Oligoflexus sp.: one gene and its partner. Each later gene encodes a partner of the first gene's protein in a complex. Links are inferred from orthologs where the notes say so. Each region holds a gene or a part of one and is shown on either strand. Other genes may lie near its edges.

The links. The genes of interacting proteins can lie anywhere in the genome.
Region 2: the proteins of fliM (region 1) and fliG are in contact, whole or in part, in a crystal structure (PDB 4QRM), measured with the Thermotoga maritima proteins. The link is inferred for Oligoflexus sp. from one-to-one orthologs. Residues at the interface, in WP_004081085.1 of Thermotoga maritima: Tyr124, Leu127, Asp128, Ile130, Met131, Gly132, Gly133, Pro134, Glu136, Pro139, Arg141, Thr144, Glu145, Ile146, Glu147, Ser149, Ile150, Lys153; in WP_004082903.1 of Thermotoga maritima: Phe122, Ser125, Glu126, His127, Pro128, Gln129, Thr130, Val133, Glu157, Arg161, Leu164, Leu165, Arg167, Ser169, Glu171, Val172, Glu175, Ile176, Asn179, Lys182.

The regions. Positions count from the first base shown.
Region 1 is NZ_DASTAT010000140.1:79,562-83,665, reverse strand. The notes cover bases 317-3,104. They hold fliM (flagellar motor switch protein FliM), read right to left. Parts: upstream 2,309-3,104; coding sequence 1,325-2,308; downstream 317-1,324. Other genes in these bases: VFO10_RS29370 (flagellar basal body-associated FliL family protein), read right to left, coding at 2,348-3,094; fliN (flagellar motor switch protein FliN), read right to left, coding at 885-1,313; VFO10_RS29385 (flagellar biosynthetic protein FliO), read right to left, coding at 317-868. In the rest of the region: more of VFO10_RS29385, read right to left, coding at 1-316; VFO10_RS29365 (hypothetical protein), read left to right, coding at 3,323-4,104. UniProt on the Bacillus subtilis protein: One of the proteins that forms a switch complex that is proposed to be located at the base of the basal body.
Region 2 is NZ_DASTAT010000115.1:40,867-43,735, reverse strand. It holds fliG (flagellar motor switch protein FliG), read right to left. Parts: upstream 2,002-2,869; coding sequence 1,000-2,001; downstream 1-999. Other genes in the region: VFO10_RS25085 (competence/damage-inducible protein A), read left to right, coding at 2,184-2,869; VFO10_RS25095 (PilZ domain-containing protein), read right to left, coding at 1-876. UniProt on the Bacillus subtilis protein: One of the proteins that forms a switch complex that is proposed to be located at the base of the basal body.

The DNA.
Region 1 (4,104 bases):
GCGCATCGTTGGGATTTTTCAGCGAGGTCAGAAAATTGATATTGTCCGGGGACACTCCGAGCAGAATCTGCTCCTGGCCGACCTGCACGACGGTGAGTTTCTGCTTGGGACCCACAGCATGCGTGGCCAGAGTTTTCAGCGAATAATCCTGGACGGGAGCGCCGGGCATTTTGGTCATCACGCGGCGCCAGCTCTTCATACCGATCATCAGCGCCAGCATCACCGCCATGAAAATGGTCACCATCACCAGCTTTTCCTGAAGACCATCACTCCAGGAAGGGGCCGCTGCCGCAGCAGGAGCCGCTGCCTGTGCTTTTGCAGGGGCTTCCTTGGCCACCACCTGGGTTTTGGCTGGATCAGGAATATCGCTGCGCACTTCCGTTTTCTGCACCACCTCTTCCGCCGTCGGACCACCCGTGACAGGAACGCCATCAAAATGCGCCAGCAGCTGCTTTTCCGCTTCGGCATGATCGAGCATGACGACGACGCGATTTTCCAGGATATCCGTGGTCACAGCGCCGACGAGGTGCGCAGCTTCCTTGGTTACGAAGAGACGCAAACCCGCCGTCTGCTCATCGAGCTGGAACGCGGCGAACTTGCGAATATAGGGACTGTTGGCCTCGACGAACTGCCCTGGCTTAGGCACCATGGTGTTGGGCAGAGTCACCTGGATGAAGCTTCCCATGGCTTCCACCTTGGGTTTGGGGAAGCCTGGTTTGCTATCATAGCGCACGGTGATGATGGATGATTTTTGATCCGATTCGCCATCGATGGGACCCATCATCATCAGCGTCGGGCTCGCCGGAGTTTCCTGCGAGTAAAGACGCGTACCAAACATCAATAAGACCACAGCAAAGAACCGCAACATGCGAAAGCCCTCTCTATCAGGCGTTATGACTCATATCACCCAGACCAAACTGCGACACGACGTCGGTCAAACGCACACCGAATTTTTCGTTCACCACCACGACTTCACCCATGGCCACGAGCTTATCGTTGATCAGAATCTCCATGGGCTCCCCTGCGATCTTGTCGAGTTCGATCACCGAACCCTGACCAAGCTGCAGAAGATCGTTCACCAGCATCTTGGTGCGGCCGAGTTCCACCGAAACTTTCAGCGGGACATCGAGGATCATCTTCAGCTTCGAAAAGTCCGTACGGGCGAGGCGCGAGTCCTCGGGAGTCATGACGATATTTTCGTCCTTGTCCCCACCGCCTTTACCACCACCGTCGTCACCGCCAGCAGCGGCCGCAAGGGCGTCGTCCAAATCACCACCTAAACCAAAATCTTCCGGATTTAAATCATCAGCCATCGCGAGACTCCTCAGCTTTCAAACATGGATTCAGTGATACGGATCGCGCGATTGCCGCGCAAAAGACCAGGGATGCCTTTAAATTTGGGAATGCCCTCGACCATCACGTTGAGCGGCATGGTGGCATCAGTATCGAGTTGTATGATGTCGCCGACTTCCAGGTTCATGAGGTCACGCACCTGAATGTTCGCTTCCCCCAGCTTCACGACGATGTTCGCCGTGGTCTGCATGATCTGCTCCTTCACCCGGTTGATCCAGATGAAGTCGACTTCGAGCTGCTCACTCTGGAAACCGACCGAGAGTTTGGATTTGATCGGTTCCAGCGTGGAATAAGGAATCACGATCTTGATCGTTCCCGAAACCTTTTCGAGTTCGACGTCAAAGGTCGTGGCGATCACAACGTCCGAAGGCGGCACGACGGCGACGAACTGCGGGTTGATTTCAGTACGGCTATAACCGATCTTCAGGGGATAGACGGGTTCCCAGGCTTTTTCCAGATCGTCGATCGCGGAAAGGACCACGCGACGGGCGATCTTGATTTCGATCTGGGTAAAGTCCTTGCCTTCGATTTTGGTGTAAGGCACATCGTTGCCGCCGAAGAAACTGTCGACCAGCGCATAGAGCAGTTTCGATTCGATCACCATCACGGCCGCGCCGCGCAGAGGATCGAGGCGCAGAATGTTCAGACAGGAAGGCAAAGGCAAGGAGTTCATGAACTCCGAGAACTTCAGCGGACCTGTCGAGTTCACGCTGAGGTTGGCCATTTTCCGCAGGGCGTTGGACAGCGTCACCCGGAAAAGGCGGATGAAGCGGTCGTGAATGATGTCGAGCGTGGGCATACGACCACGGATGATCCTGTCCTGGTTGGCCAGATCATACTGGACGACGCCGCTCTGTAGGCCCTCAGGGCCGCCATCATCATCGGAGTCGACGCGATTATCCGAGACCGCGGATAAAAGGGCATCGACTTCGCTCTGGGACAGTACCTGACTCATCAGCCACTCCTCGTGATTCGATCAAAGGGAACCGCTCATTCACTCGATCAACATATCCGTGATGTAAACCGCTTCGACCTTGGTCTTCATATAACGATTGATCCGGGTCAGGATCTCTTTGCGGAGCGCTTCCTTGCCATCCGGCGCCAGAAGGAACTCTCGCGTTTTCCGCTGCAGGATGCCGATGATGGCATCGCGGAGCTGGGGCATGCGTTTTTCAATTTCCTGCTTGGTTGCATCGCCGCCTTTATACTCAAGGGAAATCTCGAGCCGCACATAGCGGTTTTCCAGGGCGTTGCCGAGGTTGATGTTAAATCCAGCCATTTTATAGGTGTCGCCGAAATCAATATCAAGCTGGGGCTTGGCGTCCTTTTTGTCCGCTGCCGTGCCGTCGGCTTTCTTTTCGCCTTCAGCCTGCCCTTCAGCGGCCTTTTCACCTTCCTTATGCTCTCCGGCTCCTTCAGCTTTCTTCTCTTCACCTTTGCCTTCTTCTTTTTTATCTTCGGCGGGCGCGTCGGCTTTTTTGCCTTCTTCTTTTTTCTCGCCGCCGTGTTCATCCGCTTTTCCCGCGGTGCCTTTGGCCGTAATTTCATGCTCGTCGGCTTTTTTGCCTCCGCTCAGGAACATGAAGGCACCCGCGCCTGCTCCACCGATCAGCAAAACGCCGAGAATCGCGAAGATCAGAAGCTTCTTCTTGCGCTTCTTCGCCTCCTGCTCAGGATTTTCCTCGGCAGGGGCTTCACCTTCTTTTTTTTCTTTCTCTTCTTTTTTGCCTTCTTCTGCCATAAATACTCCTGTTGAGCCAGGGTCAGGATTACAAGAGATGTGCCAAGGCTTCGACGCGTCCAATTTTTACGAGAAGCTGTAAAAAGCTGCGTGCATCCTTGCAAAAGCAAGCGCTTGCGGAGCGTTTGCGATAGTCATAGGATAAAGTCGATTCTTTTGGGGATTGAACCAAAGCAAGGCGTCAGAGCCCTGACGACAGGAGTCAAGAGCGTGACGGGGAGTCAAAAATTGTACTCATCATTTGTCAGAAGACTGACGTCGGGAGTCATGCTCGTGACGGGCATGCTGGGAACCGCAGCTTATGCTCAAACCGAAGACGCCTCCGAACCCCGACGTCTCTTCGTGGAAGGCGAGGTCACCTGTGGTACCAAATGCCCACGACTCAATCATTTTCAATTCGGACTGCGGACCTTCCTGAGCGAGCGGCTTTCGCTGCAGCTGGCCTGGGATCCGGGACTTGTTGAAAAACCAACGTGGGAGGATACCTATGATCGTTTGGATCAAAGGTTACCGCCGCGTCGCACCTGGTTTGATCGCTATGCTTTGCGTTTCAGGGCCAGTGATGCGGTCGAAGTGAGCCTCGAAAACTGGAATGCCGCCACACTGATTCCCGATGCCAGCGGTTTGAGTTTTGCGCATGCTCTTCAGGATAGCGGCTGGAATCAGACGGCTTTGCGCATGAGCGTGATCGATACGGAGCGTCCCGCGAATTCCTGGACTCTGATTGCAGGACTCGGTGAAGGCGAACGCTTCAAGGATCGTGATCATAAAGCCTATCTGGCTCTGATGCTCAGACGCGAAATAAGTGAGGGACTCGAATGGCAAGGGGCTTATTCCATGGATCCCGACAGCATGGAAGAGGAGAGCTTTTACTGGCTCCCGCGTGATCAAAGAGCGAAAGCCCGCGAAGGATTCAAAAATGAGCGCCAGGCGCTTTCTCTTATCCTCACGGGACAGCATCGCAAAGCCCGTGGTCTGCGTGCCGCGATCGGGCTGCAAAAAAACCTGAT
Region 2 (2,869 bases), on another replicon or contig:
CAGCACCCGCGCGCTCTTCAGATCCTGCTCCGCAAGGTAGGGCCCCGGCGCGAAGAAGCTGCTCTTCAGCATCGCAACCTGGGGATCATCCTTGTCACGCGCAGCAAACTGGACCCGCAGCAAAAAATCCAGATAGGGAATCGGAAACCCGGCCTTCATGATCTCCTGCACATGCAGCTGCGGTTTTTGAATCATGGCCATCTTCGCGATCTTTGCCAGAGTCTTTTCCGACTTCTGCGCGAAGTTCAGCATCAGAACATCCGACGCCCACCAGTCGCGATCGGGCACGGAGCGATCGACGATCAGGTCCTCCACGAACGAGGTGGAACCGGGGATGTTGAATCGCGCTTCCACGGGTTGACCAGGCAAAAGAAAGTGTCGATTTTCCAAAGGGGCGACGAGGATGAATTCAGGATGCACCGCACGGATGCTGAAGTAATCATGCTCATCAAAGAACATGGGATTTTCAATTTCAAGGAAACCGCAGGTATCCATGCCAAGGTTGATGGATGCTTCCACCTTCTTCACAAGATCCTCGGCATCGCTCACCGATTCACCGGCCGCAGCCGACACACCGACCCGCAGATACTGCGAGCCCTGTGAGCTGAAAACGCTCTTATTCCGAATTTCCACGGAGGTCGTAAAATAACGGCGGGCATCATAATAGAGTTTCAGCTGCACGACGCGGCCGATCGGCAGCTCGGCATCGACCTGAGGTTCGCACACAAAAGCGAGGCCTGATTCCGAAAGGCTGATCACCTCGCCACCCACCGTTCGCGAACCGCCCAGGATCAAAAACGCACGAACATTCTCACCCAGATAAAGTTCCCGCCTTTGCGCGCGTTTCTTCAGCAGCTGACGGTTCTGATTGGCCATGGCTTTCCTCGTACTTGGGGCGCTTTTGCGCTACGATTCAGCTTCGGCCAAGGCTTGGAATTCCTTAAGATATTTCGAATTTGTCCCAAGGATTCCAGAGGGTTAAAGAGCATCAATCCCGGCTTAAACGTAAGCCGCTTCACCACCCTGAGCAATGATAATCTTGCCTTCCTCTTCCAGCTTCCGCGCCACCTGAACGATTTCATACTGCACCGATTCCACGTCGGAAAGCTTCACAGCGGCCATCGCCTCCATATCCTCTTTCAGCATCTTCGCGGCACGCTCGGACATATTGCGGAATACCAGCTCGGACACGGCTTCGGACGCTGTTTTCAGGGCCGTCATCCACTGCTCGGGCTTCACATTCTTGATGATTTCCTGGATGCCGCGATCATCAATCTTGGCAAGGTCATCAAAGACGAACATGAGCTGACGAATCTGCTCGGCAAGATCCGGATCACGTTCTTCCAGGTTGTCGAGGATCTGCTCTTCCGTGGCCTTATCAATAAGGTTGAGCATCTCGGCGATGGGCTCCACGCCACCGATCTTCTGGCTCGAAATCGAACCCATGGCCTGAATTTCGTTGCGCAGAACATCATCAATCTCGTCGATGATCTCGGGAGCCACGGCATCCAGGTTCGAGATGCGCAGGATGATTTCCGTGTGCAAGGCTTCCGGCAAAAGCTTCAGGACCTCGCCGCACTTCTGCGGATCAAGGTGGGCCAGGATCAGAGCGATCGTCTGCGGATGCTCGTTCCGAATGAAGTTGGTCAGGGTCCTCGGATCAATCAGCTCCAGGGCATCCAGGTTCGCCGATGAACCGAGCGCCAACTGCTCAATGAGTTCATCCGCCTCGCCGCCTTTGAAGGCGCTGCCGATGACCTTCATCGTGAAGTCGTTGCCGCCATAGAAGAACTTTTTGTTCTGCTGCAGGATTCCGTAGAATTCCATCATCACTTCGTCGATGATTTCCTGCTCCAGGCGCCCGAGGCGACTCATGGCGCTACCGATGCGTTTGATCTCAAACTCGGTCATGCTCTTGAAGATTTCGGCGGAAATCTCTTCACCGAAAGAGAGAAGAAGAATCGCTGCTTTTTGCGCGCCACTGTACTTATTGGTTGCCACCGGGAACTCCTGCCATGTAAACCTTGACAGTTCTATTGTATGCCACAAAGGCGTCAAAAGGCAGAGTCTGTCAAGGCTTTGACACAGGACCTCTGCTCTTTTATGCTCACCTACAGCTTTGCCGCCAGACCCTGGGCCGCAACGCCGGAGCTTTTGTCATTCCCCTGGGGACGGAGAATAATATGGAACCATTACGCGCCAGTATTCTCACCATCGGCACCGAAGTCAGCACCGGGCAGATCGTGAACAGCAATGCCGCCTGGATCGCCGATCAGCTCGTCAATCTGAAGATGAACCCCGTCTGGCATTTGGCAGTCCCCGATGATGAACGGGAAATGACCGACGCCTTGAATTTGGCAGCCGCCCGCACGCGGCTGCTTTTTATCACCGGCGGACTGGGTCCGACGACCGATGATATCACCCGGCAGGTGGTCAGCCGCTGGTGGGGGGATACTCTGGAATTCCAATCCGGCAGCTGGGAAAAAATTATCCAGCGCTTTCAGATGCTCGGCATTACACCGCCCGAATCCAATAAGCAGCAGTGCTATTTTCCCAGCCAGTCGCGTGTCCTTGATAATCCCGCGGGCACAGCCGACGCTTTTTATCTGCAAAGAAAGGACCTCCAGGTCTGGATCCTTCCCGGTCCGCCCGAGGAAATCAAAGCCATCTGGAAGAGCAGCATTGAAAGACAGCTCCTGGAGCTCGGTCGCGACAGCGATGCTTTCCGTCTGTTCCGCTGGCATCTGATCGGCAAAAGCGAATCGGCCGTGGGCGAAATCGTCGAGGCCGCCATCGCAGGATCGACGATGGTATCAGGGTACAGGCCGCACGCGCCTTATATCGAAGTGAAAATCTGGTGCCGGGAAAG